DNA from 2 places in the Streptomyces axinellae genome. Region 2 is predicted to be linked to the other one. Evidence: riboswitches for the same ligand, from Rfam matches in the RefSeq annotation. Region 2 holds a riboswitch; the other holds the start of a gene.
The links. Region 2 has a riboswitch for cobalamin ahead of ABD339_RS07165 (ribonucleoside-diphosphate reductase subunit alpha). Riboswitches for the same ligand answer to the same signal wherever they lie in the genome.
Positions count from the first base shown of each region.

Region 1: linked by a shared signal. The riboswitch ahead of ABD339_RS26080 (cobalamin biosynthesis protein) and the one ahead of ABD339_RS07165 (ribonucleoside-diphosphate reductase subunit alpha) in region 2 are both predicted to bind cobalamin.

Region 1 covers NZ_BAAARJ010000019.1:117,102-124,590, forward strand. Annotated here, with positions in the region: gene ABD339_RS26060 (cobyrinic acid a,c-diamide synthase CobB) at 1-237, opposite strand, end outside; gene cobO (cob(I)yrinic acid a,c-diamide adenosyltransferase) at 254-859, opposite strand; gene ABD339_RS26070 (putative cobaltochelatase) at 859-3,009, opposite strand; gene ABD339_RS26075 (cobyric acid synthase) at 3,311-4,933, opposite strand; gene ABD339_RS26080 (cobalamin biosynthesis protein) at 4,930-5,997, opposite strand; cobalamin riboswitch at 6,181-6,356, opposite strand; gene ABD339_RS26085 ((Fe-S)-binding protein) at 6,521-6,967, opposite strand; gene ABD339_RS26090 (enolase C-terminal domain-like protein) at 6,903-7,489, opposite strand, start outside.
Region 2 covers NZ_BAAARJ010000004.1:153,018-160,506, reverse strand. Annotated here, with positions in the region: gene ABD339_RS07190 (GntR family transcriptional regulator) at 1-304, shown strand, start outside; gene ABD339_RS07185 (carbon starvation CstA family protein) at 393-2,579, shown strand; gene ABD339_RS07180 (YbdD/YjiX family protein) at 2,576-2,776, shown strand; gene ABD339_RS07175 (DUF3311 domain-containing protein) at 2,932-3,228, shown strand; gene mctP (monocarboxylate uptake permease MctP) at 3,225-4,958, shown strand; cobalamin riboswitch at 5,079-5,211, shown strand; gene ABD339_RS07165 (ribonucleoside-diphosphate reductase subunit alpha) at 5,330-7,489, shown strand, end outside.

The sequences.
Region 1 (7,489 bases), on a different contig from region 2:
ACCGGCGGCGCCGTGCCCGAACAGCGGTGCGATCCGCTCGGGCCCGCACAGGTACGCGTCCAGGTTGCGGCCGGGACGCCCGGTGGCGAGCGTGTGGTAGCCCGGATCGATGTAGTCGGGGCCGACCTTGTGCGGGGAGACGGCCAGGCCCCGGGCGGCGAAGGCGGCCATCAGGCCCGTGGCCACCGTCGTCTTGCCGCTCCCGGAGGAGGGCGCGGCGATGACCAGGCGCGGCATACGGATCACGCGGGCCTCACCACTCGATTCCCCGCTGGCCCTTCTGGCCCGCGTCCATGGGGTGCTTGACCTTGGACATGTCGGTGACCAGATCGGCCGCGTCGATGAGCGCCTGCGGCGCGTTGCGACCGGTGATGACCACATGCTGCTGCCCCGGCCGGTCGTTCAGTACGGAGACGACCTCCGCCACATCGACCCAGCCCCAGTGCATCGGGTAGGCGAACTCGTCCAGCACCAGCAGCCGGTAGGTCTCCGCCGCCAGGTCCCGCTTGACCTGCTCCCAGCCCTCGCGGGCCGCCGCCTCGCTGTCCATCTCGTCCTGCGCGCCGCGCTGGATCCACGACCAGCCCTCGCCCATCTTGTGCCAGGCCACGGTGCCGCCCTCGCCCGAGTCGCCCAGCACCCGCAAGGCGCGCTCCTCGCCGACCTTCCACTTCGCCGACTTGACGAACTGGAACACCCCGATCGGCCACCCCTGGTTCCAGGCGCGCAGCGCCAGCCCGAACGCGGCCGTCGATTTGCCCTTGCCGACGCCGGTGTGCACGGCGACCAGCGGCCGGTTGCGGCGCTGTCGTGTGGTGAGGCCGTCCTGGGGTACGACGCTCGGCTGTCCCTTCGGCATTACGCGGCCCTCCGTGAGTCCGTGGTGTGGCGTACGAGTTCGGAGACGGTATCGGCGCGCAACTCCGCCAGGGTGACGGCGGTGCCGCCCAGCTCCCCGGCCAGCTCCCGCGCCAGGCCGAGCCGCACGTGCCCGGCCTCGCAGTCCACGACCACCGAGGCGACGCCCTCGGCGGCCAGCAGCCGTGCGGCCTGCCGGGAACGCGCCACGGGCTCGGGCCCGCCGGTGGCCCGGCCGTCGGTGACCGTCACCAGCAGCGGGCGGCGCGCCGGATCGCGCATCCGCTCGACGCGCAGCACCTCGCGAGCCCGCAGCAGCCCGGCGGCCAGCGGGGTGCGCCCGCCGGTCGGCAGCGACTCCAGCCGGGCCGCCGCCGCCTCGACAGAGGAGGTCGGCGGCAGCGCGACCGCCGCCTCGCCGCGCCGGAAGGTGACCATGCCGACCTTGTCGCGCCGCTGGTAGGCGTCCAGCAGGAGGGAGAGCACCGCGCCCTTGACGGCACCCATCCGCTGCCGCGCCGCCATCGAGCCGGAGGCGTCCACGACGAACAGCACGAGGTTGCCCTCCCTGCCCTCCCGGACGGCCTCGCGCAGATCGTCCCCGCGCAGCAGCAGTCCGCTGCCGGTGCGGCCCCGCGCCCGCTGGTGCGGGGCCGCCGCATGCACGGTCGCGGCGAGGTGCAGCTTGGTCAGCGTGCCGCGCGGACGCCGGGCGCCCGTCGTACGGCCGTGCGCGGTACGCGCCCGCGACCTGCGACCCGCCGCGCCCTCGCCCAGCCCGGGAACGGTGAGGGTGCGCGCCTTGAACGGCTCGCCCGCGCTGGTGGCGGCCTGCTCCCGCGCGGGTGCCCCGGCGGCGGACTCCGGCTCCCCACCGGGCTGTTCGGATGCCGGCTGTTCGGCGGGCGCCGGTTCCGCCGACGTCTGCTCGGGCAGGGAGGGTTCCCCGGCGGGCGGTTCGGCGGGGCCCTCCGGGAGGCCACCGCCATCGGGGCCACCATCCGGTCCGTCATCCGGTCCGCCTTGTTCCGGGCCACCATCCGGTCCGTCCGGTTCCGGGCCACCATCCGGTCCGTCCGGCTCCGGGCCACCATCCGGTCCGTCCGGCTCCGGATCGTCATCCGGGCCCTCGTCCGGTGTGCTGTTCTCCTCCAGCGTCCGGTCGAGCTTGTCCTCGTCCAGGCCCGGCGCGTCGAACGGGTTCCGCCGCCGCCGGTGCGGCAGCGCCAGCAGCGCCGCCTGGCGCACATCCTCGGCCGCCACCTCGGTGCGCCCCGCCCAGGCCGCCAGCGCGGTCGCCGTACGGGCCATCACCAGGTCGGCCCGCATGCCGTCCACCTCGAACGCGGCGCAGGTGGCCGCGATCTGCCGCAGCGCCGCGTCCTCCAGCCGCACCTTCGGCAGCAGGGCGCGCGCGGTGGCGATCCGTTCGCGCATCGTCTGCTCATCGCCCGCCCACAGCCCCGCGAACCCCTCCGGATCGTCGTCGTAGGCGAGCCGGCGGCGGACGACCTCCACCCGCTCGTCCGTCTCGCGCGAGGCCGCCACCTCGACGGTCAGTCCGAACCTGTCGAGCAACTGCGGACGCAGCTCGCCCTCTTCGGGATTCATCGTGCCGACGAGCAGGAAGCGGGCCGCGTGCCGGACGGAGACGCCCTCGCGCTCCACATACGAGGCGCCCATCGCGGCGGCGTCCAGCAGCAGGTCCACCAGGTGGTCGTGGAGCAGGTTGACCTCGTCCACGTAGAGCACGCCCCGGTGCGCGTCGGCGAGCAGGCCGGGCTCGAACGCCTTCACGCCCTCCGACAGCGCCCGTTCGATGTCGAGCGCCCCTACGAGCCGGTCCTCCGATGCGCCGACCGGCAGTTCCACCATCCGCGCGGGCCGCGCCTCACCCGGGCCCGCGCCCTCGTGCGGTCCGTCCGGGCAGCCGGGGTCAGGAGCGGCGGGGTCGCAGGAGAAGCGGCAGCCGGGCACGACATCGACGTGCGGCATCAGTGTCGCGAGCGCGCGCACCGCCGTGGACTTCGCGGTCCCTTTCTCGCCCCGCACGAGGACTCCGCCGACCTGCGGGGAGACCGCGTTGAGGAGCAGGGCGAGCTGGAGGTCCCGCATGCCCACAATGGCGGTGAACGGGTAGGGGGTGCTCACGCGGCTGTCCTTTCGTCGAGGTGTCGTCGAGGTGCGGTCGGAACGCGGGGGTTCGTGGCGCCTGGGGAGTTCGTGGGTCTGGCGGGGTCGGCAGGACCGACGGGGCGGACGGGGTCGGCCGGTCTGGTGGGATCGGCAGGGCAGGCCGGACCGGTGGTGCCGGCGGGGTGAGTGGGCCCCGGGGGGACCGGCGCGGCCTCGTGCCCCGGGGCCGCACCGGCCGGCGTCCCACCGGCCGGCGTCGCTCCGGCCAGCGTCCCACCGGCCGGCGTCGCTCCGGCCGCCGCCCCGCCCGGCGCTCTCACGGCGCCCCCGGCGGGATGAACGGCAGCCCCGCCGGGGCGCCCTTCTCGATGAGGCGCAGCAGCGCGTCCGTGTCCGCGTGCTCCTCGATCAAGTCGCCAAGCCTGTCGAGCTGTTCCTCGCGCAGCGCGGCGAAACCGGTGTCGGGCGCGGGTACGAAGGCGCGGCCCGCGTCGGCCGCGACACGGCGCAGGAAGGCGCGCCGGAAGCCGTCCGACTCCAGTGAGCCGTGCCAGTGCGTACCCCAGACCGAACCGGACCGGCAGCCGTCGAGGAAGGGCGTGCCGCCGCTCACCTCGGCCACCCCGTGGTGGATCTCGTAGCCCTCGGCCCGCTCGCCCAGCGCCGTGCCCTGCGGGCGGGCCAGCGTCTTCTCCCGGTGGAACCGGACCCGGACGGGCAGCAGGCCGAGCCCCTCGACGGTCCCGGCGCGCGATTCGACCTCGTCCTCGATGCGCTCGCCCAGCAGCTGGTAGCCGCCGCATATGCCCAGCACCGGGCGGCCCTCGGCGGCGCGCCGGGCCAGTGCGCCGGCCAGGCCGCGTTCACGCAGCCACCCCAGCGCCTTGACGGTGCCGCGCGTACCGGGCACCACCACCAGGTCGGCGTCGGCCAGTTCCTCGGGACGGTCGCTGAAGCGCACCACGACGCCGGGCTCGGCGGCCAGCGCGTCCACGTCCGTGAAGTTCGACATCAGCGGCACCGGAAGGACCGCGACCCGCAGCACATCGGCACCGTGCGGCGGCGCGCTCGCCGCCTCGCGCACGGCTGCGCGCAGTGACAGGCGCAGCCCGTCCTCCTCGTCGATGCCCAGCCCGTGCTGGAAGGGCAGGACGCCGAGGGACGGGCGTCCCGTCAGCTTCCGCAGCATCTCCAGGCCGGGCTCCAGCAGCCGCACGTCGCCCCGGAACTTGTTGACGAGGTAGCCGGCCAGCAGCGCCTGGTCCTCCTGCGCCAGCAGCGCCGTCGTCCCGAACAGGGAGGCGAAGACGCCGCCCCGGTCGATGTCGCCGACGACCAGCACGGGCAGCCCGGCCGCGCGGGCGAGGCCCATGTTGACGATGTCGCTGCGCCGCAGGTTGATCTCGGCGGGGCTGCCCGCGCCCTCGCAGATCACCGCGTCGTGCGTCCGGCGCAGCTCCTCCAGGGCCTCGACGACCGGCGCCAGCAGGTCCTCGCGGCGCCCGTACTCGCCGAAGTAGCCCGCCGCCGACATCTCGCCGACGGCCTTGCCCATCAGGACGACCTGGCTGGTGCGGTCGCCGCCGGGCTTGAGCAGGACGGGGTTCATCAGCGCGCTGGGCTCGACCCGGGCCGCCGCCGCCTGCATGGCCTGGGCGCGGCCGATCTCCGCGCCGTCGCGCGTGACAAAGGAGTTGAGGGACATGTTCTGCGCCTTGAACGGGGCGACACGGATGCCCTGGCGTGCCAGCCAGCGGCAGATGCCCGCCGTCACCACGCTCTTCCCGGCGTCCGAGGTCGTCCCGGCGACCAGCAGGCCGCCCCCGGTACGTCCACCCCCGGTACGGCCACCCCTGGTACGTCCGCTTCCGGAACGCGCGTCGCCGGTACGTCCGTCCCCTGGATGTCCGCTCTCGCCGCGTCCGCCCCCGGCGCTCATCGCGCACCCCTCTCGTACCTGTGGTGCCTCTCGTACCTCTCGTGTACGCGGCGCGCCATGGCTCCGGCGAACGCGGTGCTCGCGAGCGCCAGCAGTCCGACCCGGCGGGAGAGGCGCACCGCGCGGTCGATGTCCCCGGCGCGGACGGCGCGCCCGGGGGAGTTGAGCACCGGACGGTGTTCGGTACGGCCGCCGTAGGAGAGCGTCCCGCCCAGCCGCAGCCCCAGCGCCCCGGCGAACGAGGCTTCCACGGGGCCCGCGTTGGGGCTGGGGTGACGGTGCGCGTCGGCCCGCCATGCCCGTACGGCGCCGCGCGGGTCCGGACCGGCGAGCGCGGCCAGGGCGGCGGTCAGCCGCGCGCCGGGTCGCCCGGCCACATCGTCCAGGCGGGCCGCCGCCCAGCCGAATCTGCGGTGCCGCGAGGAGCGGTGGCCGACCATCGCGTCCAGCGTGTTCACCGCGCGGAACCCCGTCAGCCCCGGGACCCCGGCAAGCGCACCCCATACGAGGGCGCCCACCACTGCGTCCGAGGTGTTCTCCGCGACCGACTCGACTACGGCGCGCGCCACCGCCGCCTCGTCCAGCGTCTGCGGATCGCGCCCGCACAGCGCGGGCAACAGCTCGCGGGCCAGCTCCAGATCGCCCGCCTCCAGCGCGGAGCCGACGGCGCGCGCCGCGCGCGCGAGACCGCTCCCGCCGAGCACGGTCCAGGTCGCCAGAGCCGTCACCACGACGGGGGCCGCGCCGCGCGGCCTGGGCGCTGTGTCCCCGGCGCCCTCTGCATACCCGCTGTCCTCGCTGCTCTTGCTGCCCTCGCCGCCCCTGCCGTTCCCGACGCGTCCGGCGGCTGCGGCCAGGACGCCTCCGAGGGCCGTGGCGCCGCCCGCGCACAGCGCGGTGTAGAGCGCGCCCACCGCACGGTTGTCCCGCCACATCAGCCGCTCGGCAGCACCCGCCGCCCGGCCGAAGGCGGCCACCGGATGACCGCGCCGGGGGTCGCCGAACAGCGCGTCGGCCGCGAACCCGAGGGCAGCGCCCCACACCTGGGCATCGGAAGGCCGCATCGTCAGCGTGCCGTGGCGCCTCGGAGGGGACCGGCGGCGACGGCGCGTGGCCCGCCGCGCGAGCGCGCCCGGACAGGGGAGCGCGGCGCCGCACTCGCGGCACGAACGGGAACGGGAGCAGAGACGGGAACGGCGGCTGAGCCACGCATGGTGTGTGTCCTCACTCAGGGTCCGCGCCCTGGCTCGACTCGACCGGCGGCGAGAGTCTCCTGGCTCCCCGGATCCGCGCGGGCCCCGCCTTCCAGCCCCAGCGGGCCGTGGCTTTCTGGGTGCGCTCCCCGGTGACAGTGGCGGGACCGCGCCGGATTCGCACCGGCTTCCTCTCCATGCCGCCGTTTGGCACCGGAAGTCCACCATGCCCGTGTGAACCCGTCAACTCGCCCTTGACCTGCGGGGAGATTGTGTGAGCGGACACACCACGGGTCCCGCGCGCGGCGGCACACGCCACCGCGCGCGTCAGTCCGCCCCCGGCCTGCCACCGCCGCGCGTCAGTCCGCCGCCGCTACGGCGCCGGTGTGCCCGCTCACCTCCGCCGTCGGCGCGCTCCGTACCGCACGGCGGCGTACGCCGCGCCCAGGGCCGCGACGGCGGTCGCCACCCCGGCCGCTCCGGTGACGAGCGCTCGGGCGGACGGGGTGTGCCGGGTGGCCGTGCCGTCTGTGCCGCCCGAGTCGCCGTGCGCCGGGCCGTCCAGCCCCCGGGCGAGGGCCTCGGCCAGGTGGAGGGCCCGGCGGTCCGTATCGCCCTGCTCGATCTGGGTGCGGCAGCTGAAGCCGTCCGCGATGACCAGGGCTTCGTCGGCGGTCTCCCGGACGGCCGGCAGCACACCCTGTTCCGCCACGGTCATGGACAGCTCGTAGTGGTCCTTCTCGAAGCCGAAGTTGCCCGCCATTCCGCAGCAGCCCTCATCCAGCACTTCGGCGTCGATCCCGGCCCGCCGCATCAGTTCCCGGTCGGCGTCCGTCTTCATCACCGCGTGCTGGTGGCAGTGCGTCTGCACGGTGGCGGCCCGCTCCACCGCCGGCGGCTGCCAGTCGGGGGCGCGGTGCAGCAGGAGTTCGGCGAAGGTGTGGAACTGCCCGGCGAGGCGCTTGATGTCCTGGTCGTGGGGGAGCAGTTCGGGCGCGTCGGCGCGGAAGACGGCCGTGCACGAGGGCTCCAGGCCGACGATGGGGGTGCCCGCCTCCAGCCACGGCCGGAGGGCCCGGACGGTGCGGCGCAGCGCGCGCTTGGCGACATCGAGCTGGCCGGTGGAGATCCAGGTGAGCCCGCAGCACACAGCCGAACCACCGCACGTCCCAGTCCCCGGCCAGCCGCCGCGCCCAGTACAGGGCCTCTTTGCGGCCGAGCGCGCCGTTCGCGTCGGCGAACAGCTCCGTGTCGGCGCCGATCGCCTCCCGCACGGCGGTCAGCCGCCGCGGGTCCTCTTCGGGGCGTCGCGAGGTCTTGAGCTTCACCCGCGGGATGCCCTGCTCGACCCAGCCGGCGAGCT
Region 2 (7,489 bases):
GACAACACACCTGTCCCAGAAGCGCTTTCCCGCGCTGCGCCGCAGCCTGGTGAAGTACTCCTCCCTCTACACGGCGCTGGCCGAGGTCTACGACGTCCACCTCGCCCAGGCCGAGGAGACCATCGAGACCTCACTGGCCACCCCGCGCGAGGCAGGGCTGCTGGGCACCGATGTGGGGCTGCCGATGCTGATGCTCTCGCGGCACTCCCGCGACAGCGAGGGCGAACCGGTGGAGTGGGTGCGTTCGGTCTACCGCGGCGACCGCTACAAGTTCGTGGCCACCCTCCAGCGCCCGGCCGGCTGAGAGACCCGCGCGAGTTCCCCGTACCGGGGGTATGGCGCGGATCACCACGCTGTTCTACCGTCGCCCTGCCGCCAGGGTCGAGGAGGACATGCGAGTGCGCACTGCCACACAGGCCGGACACCGGCTCGGTCCCCGCTCCATCGCCGTCTGGACAGCGGTCGCGCTCGTCGGCGCCGTCGGCTGGGGAATGCTCGCGCTGGCGCGCGGGGAGGAGATCTCCGCGGCCTGGATGGTCGCCGCCGCGCTCGGCTCCTACGCCATCGGATACCGCTTCTACTCGCGCTTCATCGCCACCCGCGTCCTGCGCGTGGACAAGTCGCGGGCCACGCCCGCCGAACGGCTCGACAACGGGATCGACTTCCACCCCACCGACCGGCGGGTGCTGCTGGGCCACCACTTCGCCGCGATCGCGGGCGCCGGGCCGCTGGTGGGACCCGTCCTCGCCGCACAGATGGGGTATCTGCCGGGCACCATCTGGATCGTCGTCGGCGTGATCTTCGCGGGCGCCGTGCAGGACATGGTGACCCTCTTCTTCTCGATGCGGCGGGACGGCAAGTCCCTTGGCCAGATGGCGCGGGAGGAGATCGGGCCGGTCGGCGGGGCCGCCGCGCTGCTCGCCGTTCTCGCGATCATGATCATCCTGCTGGCGGTGCTGGCGCTGGTCGTGGTCAACGCGCTGGCCGAGTCGCCGTGGGGCACCTTCTCGATCGGCATGACCATCCCGATCGCCCTGTTCATGGGCTTCTACCTGCGGGTGCTGCGGCCGGGCAGGGTCAGCGAGGTCTCGCTGATCGGCGTCGCGCTGCTGCTGCTCGCACTGGTCTCCGGGCGCTGGGTCGCCGAGTCCTCGTGGGCGGACACCTTCACACTGGAGCCGGGCACGCTGGTGATCTGGCTGCTGGTCTACAGCTTCGTCGCCTCGATCCTGCCGGTGTGGATGCTGCTGGCGCCGCGCGACTACCTGTCCACGTTCATGAAGATCGGCACCATCGGGCTGCTGGCCATCGGCGTCATCGTCACGCTGCCCACTCTCAAGATGGCGGGCGTCACCGACTTCGCCGGTGTCGGGGACGGGCCCGTGTTCGCCGGCTCGCTCTTCCCGTTCGTCTTCATCACCATCGCCTGCGGTGCCCTCTCCGGCTTCCACGCGCTGATCTCCTCGGGCACCACCCCGAAGATGATCCAGAAGGAGACGCAGGTCCGGATGATCGGCTTCGGCTCCATGCTGATGGAGTCGTTCGTCGCGATCATGGCAATGGTGGCCGCCTGCATCATCGACCCCGGGCTCTACTTCGCGATGAACGCCCCCGCCGGGGTCATCGGCGACAACGTGCAGGCCGCATCCGAAGCCGTGCAGCACCTCGGATACACCATCTCCCCCGACCAGTTGGCGGCGGCGGCCAAGGCCGTGGAGGAGCAGTCGCTGCTCTCCCGCACGGGTGGTGCCCCGACCCTGGCCATCGGTGTCTCGGAGATCTTCTCCAAGGTCGTGGGCGGGGGCGGCATGAAGGCGTTCTGGTACCACTTCGCCATCATGTTCGAGGCGCTGTTCATCCTGACGGCACTGGACGCCGGTACCCGCGTGGGCCGCTTCATGCTCCAGGACATGCTGGGCAACGTCTACAAGCCCTTCCGCCGGGTCAGCTGGTGGCCGGGGCTGCTGATCTCCAGCGCGGTGATCGTGGCGCTGTGGGGCTACTTCCTGTGGGTCGGGGTGCACGAGCCGCTCGGCGGGATCAACCAGCTCTTCCCGCTCTTCGGCATCGCCAACCAGCTGCTGGCGGCCGTGGCCCTGGCGGTCTGTACGACGCTGCTGATCAAGTCCGGGCGGCTCAAATGGGCCTGGGTGACGGGCATCCCGCTGGTGTGGGACGCGGTGGTCACGCTGACGGCGAGCTGGCAGAAGGTCTTCTCCAGCGACGCGAAGGTGGGCTTCTTCCAGCAGCGCTCCAACTACCAGGACGCCATCGACCAGGGCAAGATCCTCCCGCCCGCCAAGACCATGGACGACATGCACACCGTCGTCACCAACTCCACGGTGGACGGCGTGCTCTCCGCCCTGTTCGCCGTGCTGGTGATCGTCGTCCTGGCGGACGCGGCCCGCACCTGCGTGCGCGCGATCCGCGACCCCGGGGGCGCGAAGCTGACGGAGGCGCCGTACGTGGAGTCGAAGCTGGTCGCCCCCGCGGGCCTGGTGGCCACCAAGGAGGAGAAGGCCGAGCAGACCGCCGCAGCGGCGGCGGGCGCCGGGGGCGCGGAAGGGGCCGGGCGGTGAACGGGCTGCTGCGGGCCGGGCGTTGGGTGCGCTGGTATGTGCGCGAACTGACGGACGAGAGCGCCTACGACCGCTACGTCGCCCACCTGCGCCGGCACCAGGGACCGGATGCCGCCGTGCCCAGCAGGAGGGAGTTCGAGCGGCGCCGCACGGACGCGCGGGAGGCCGACCCCAGGGAGGGTTTCCGCTGCTGCTGAGGGGGCCTGTGGGGCGCTTGGGCGCTTGAGGGCGGACGCCACGGCGCGACACTCTGAGAACTGTCCGGTATACGGACAACCGGTGACGGAGAGCGAAGCCCTCGCTTAGGTTTCATGCACATTACAGGAACCCTGAGCGAGGGACGGAGCCCACCATGTCCGCACCACCCCCAACGACGGGTAGAAAACGGCCCGTTGTGACCCCCGCGCGCACCGTGGCGGGGCTCTGCCTTCTCGCGCCGTTTCTCGGCATTCTCTGGGTGGACTCCTACGCCCGCGTCGAGCCGACCCTGATAGGAATCCCCTTTTTCTACTGGTACCAGATGCTCTGGGTCCTGATCTCGGCCCTGCTGACCCTGGTCGCCTATCGGATCGTCCGCCACGAGCAGGCCGCCACCGCACGCCTCCGGACGGAATCCCCGCGCACGGCCGAGAGCGGTGAGGAGCGGTGAACGGCGGCATCAACGGCGTCGCACTCGCCGTCTTCATCTTCTTCTTCCTGGCCGTCACGGTCATGGGATTCCTCGCCGCACGCTGGCGCAAGGCCGAGAACGAGCACAGCCTCGACGAATGGGGCCTGGGCGGCAGGAGTTTCGGCACCTGGATCACCTGGTTCCTGCTGGGCGGCGACCTGTACACGGCCTACACCTTCGTCGCCGTACCGGCCGCCATCTACGCGGCGGGCGCCTCGGGATTCTTCGCCGTTCCCTACACGATTCTCGTCTACCCGCTCATTTTCACCTTCCTGCCCCGCCTGTGGTCGGTCTCGCACCGCCACGGATACGTCACCACCTCCGACTTCGTACGCGGCAGGTTCGGCTCCAAGGGCCTCTCGCTCGCGGTCGCGCTCACCGGAATCCTGGCGACCATGCCCTACATCGCGCTCCAGCTGGTGGGAATCCAAGCGGTGCTGGACGTCATGGGCATCGGCGGCTCGGAATCCACGCACTGGTTCGTCAAGGACCTGCCGCTGCTCATCGCCTTCGGGGTACTGGCCGCCTACACCTACTCCTCGGGACTGCGCGCGCCCGCGCTGATCGCATTCGTCAAGGACGGGCTGATCTACCTCGTCATCGCGGTCGCCATCATCTACATCCCGATCAAACTCGGCGGCTTCCACGAGATCTTCGACAAGGCGGGCGAAGCACTCGGGCAGCAGAATCCCGCGACCGGAAAACCACGCGGCGAACTGGCCAGCGGCGCGAACGCGCAGTGGGCCTACGCCACCCTCGCGTTCGGCTCCGCGCTCGCGCTCTTCATGTATCCGCACTCGATCACGGCCACGCTCTCCAGCAAGAACCGCAATGTGATCCGCCGCAACACCACCATTCTGCCGCTGTATTCGCTGATGCTGGGCTTCCTCGCGCTGCTCGGATTCATGGCGATCGCCGCCGGAATCAAGGTGGACAACGGCCAGCTCGCCATTCCCCAGCTTTTCGAGACGATGTTCCCCGACTGGTTCACCGGGGTCGCCTTCGCCGCCATCGGCATCGGCGCGCTGGTGCCCGCCGCGATCATGTCGATCGCCGCGGCGAACCTGTTCACGCGCAACATCTACAAGGACTTCATCCGGCCGGACGCCACGCCCGCGCAGGAGACGAAGGTCTCCAAGCTGGTGTCGCTGCTGGTGAAGGTCGGCGCGCTCGTCTTCGTCCTCGGCATGGACAAGACCGTCGCCATCAACTTCCAACTCCTGGGCGGTATCTGGATCCTCCAGACCTTCCCGGCGCTGGTCGGCGGCCTGTTCACCCGCTGGTTCCACCGGTGGGCGCTGCTGGCCGGCTGGGCGGTGGGCATGGTCTACGGCACCGTCGCCGCGTACGGCGTCGCCAGCCCGACCCAGCGGCACTTCGGCGGCAGCAGCGCGACGATTCCCGGCCTCAAGGAGACCGGCTACATCGGGGTGACGGCGTTCGTGCTGAACGTCCTGGTCACCGTCGTGCTGACGGTGGTGCTGCGGGCGTTCGGGGCGCCGGACGGTGTGGATGAGACCCGGCCCGAGGACTACACGGCGGACGCGCCCGACCAGCGCCCCGCAGGCCCGGTCGGCCCGCAGGCCCTGTCGGCGACCGGAGCCGCCCCGTCCGGCCCGCTGTCCGCGTCCGCGGCCCCCGCCGGTACCTCGCCCGCCACCCGCGAGACCCCCTCGGCCGGTGCCGCGTCGGCCACCGGCGCGGACTGACCGTCCACCGGCGCGTACCTCTCCGGGCGGCCACCGTGTGCTGCGGCGCACGGTGGCCGCTTCGGTGAATACCGGCCGCGACACACAATATGTGGGGCCACTGGCGCATCCGGACACTAGATGTATGCTCTTCCCGACCGCCAGCAATGCAGGGGAACCCGGTGCGATTCCGGGACTGTCCCGCAACGGTGTGCGGGCGCCCATGCCGTGTGCGCCCGCGAGTCCGAGCACCTGCGGCGGCTTCGAGGAACGCCCGGGTCCCGTGGGTTGGACCGGCGGTCCGTCGCGTCATGCCCTGACGCGCCGTGCCCTGCCTTGCCCGCCCCGCGACCGCCCGAGCGGCAGCGAGCAGCAGCGAGGGAGAGCACCGAGTGACCATCGCACCAGCCGAAGCGGCCCCCGGCCGGCGGGACGTCGAACAGGAGAGCGCCCTCTCCGGCCCGGAACAGCCAGGCACAGCCGCACCGTCCGGCACCGGGCAGCCGACCGGCGCGGACGACCCCGCCGCCGAAGCCCTGCGGCGCACGCTCGCCGCCCTCACCGCCGACCTCCCGGCCGCCGCCCCCGCACCCGTCGAGGCCGCCGCGCTGCGCGGCCGGGCACCGAACGCGTCCGCCGCCCAACTGCACGCCCTCGCCATCGACTCGGCCGCCGGGCTCATCAGCGAGGAACCCGCCTACTCCCGGCTGGCCGCCCGGCTGCTGACCCTCGCGATCCGCGACGAGGCGGCCTCCCAGGGCGTCACCTCATTCTCCGGATCCGTGGCGCTGGGGCACGCCGAGGGCCTCATCGCGGACGGCACGGCCGAGTTCGTCGCCGCGCACGCCGGCCGGCTGGACGCGCTGGCCGGGCAGGCGGTCGAGGACGGCGCCGACGACCGGTTCGGCTACTTCGGGCTGCGTACGGTCCACTCGCGCTATCTGCTGCGCCACCCCACCACCCGCCAGGCGATCGAGACCCCGCAGCACTTCCTCCTGCGGGTGGCCTGCGGACTGGCCGCCGACGGCTCCGAGCGGGCGCTGGCGGAGGTCGCCGAGCTGTACGCGCTCACCAGTTCGCTGGCGTATCTCCCCTCCTCGCCCACCCTGTTCAACTCCGGCACCCGCCACCCGCAGATGTCCTCCTGCTACCTGCTGGACTCCCCCAAGGACGAGCTGGACTCGATCTACGAGCGCTACCACCAGGTCGCCCGGCTGTCCAAGCACGCGGGCGGCATCGGCCTGTCCTACTCCCGCATCCGGGCACGCGGCTCGCTCATCCGGGGCACGAACGGGCACTCGGGCGGCATCGTCCCGTTCCTGCGCACCCTCGACTCCTCGGTCGCCGCCGTCAATCAGGGCGGCCGGCGCAAGGGGGCGGCCTGCGTCTACCTGGAGACCTGGCACGCCGACATCGAGGAGTTCCTGGAACTGCGCGACAACACCGGCGAGGACGCGCGCCGCACCCACAACCTCAATCTCGCGCACTGGATTCCGGATGAGTTCATGCGCCGGGTGGCGGCCGACCAGGAGTGGTCGCTGCTGTCCCCCTCGGACGCGCCCGAACTGGTGGACCTGTGGGGCGAGGAGTTCGACGCCGCCTACCGCAGGGCCGAAGCCGAGGGCCGCTACCTCAAGCGGGTGCCCGCGCGGCAGCTCTACGGCGCGATGATGCGCACCCTGGCGCAGACCGGCAACGGCTGGATGACGTTCAAGGACACCTCCAACCGCACCGCCAACCAGACCGCCGAGCCCGGACACACCGTGCACTCCTCCAACCTGTGCACGGAGATCCTGGAGGTCACCGACGACGCGGAGACGGCCGTGTGCAACCTCGGCTCCGTCAACCTGGCGGCCCACCTGGACGAGGCGGGCGTGATGGACTGGGAGCGGCTGGATGCCACCGTGCGCACGGCGGTGACCTTCCTGGACCGGGTCGTGGACATCAACTTCTACCCGACCACGCAGGCCGGAGGCTCCAACTCCCGCTGGCGGCCGGTGGGTCTGGGCATGATGGGACTCCAGGACGTCTTCTTCCGGCTCGGGCTGCCGTTCGACTCGGCGGAGGCACGGGAGCTGTCCACCCGGATCGCCGAGCGCGTCATGCTCGCCGCCTACGAGACCTCGGCCGACCTGGCCGAGCGGCACGGGCCCCACCCCGCCTGGGCGCACACCCGTACGGCCCGCGGCGTGCTGCATCCGGACCACTATCCGGACGCCGAACCGCACTGGAGCGACCGCTGGGCGGTCCTGCGTGCCCGTATCGCGGCCACCGGCATGCGCAACTCGCTGCTGCTGGCCATCGCGCCGACCGCGACCATCGCATCCATCGCGGGCGTCTACGAGTGCATCGAGCCGCAGGTCTCCAACCTCTTCAAACGCGAGACCCTCAGCGGCGAGTTCCTCCAGGTGAACACCTACCTGGTCGAGGAGCTGAAGCGGCTGGGGCTGTGGGACGGCCGGGCCAGGGAGGCGCTGCGCGAGGCCAACGGCTCGGTGCAGGGTCTGGAATGGGTGCCCGAGCAGGTGCGCGAGCTGTATCGCACCGCTTGG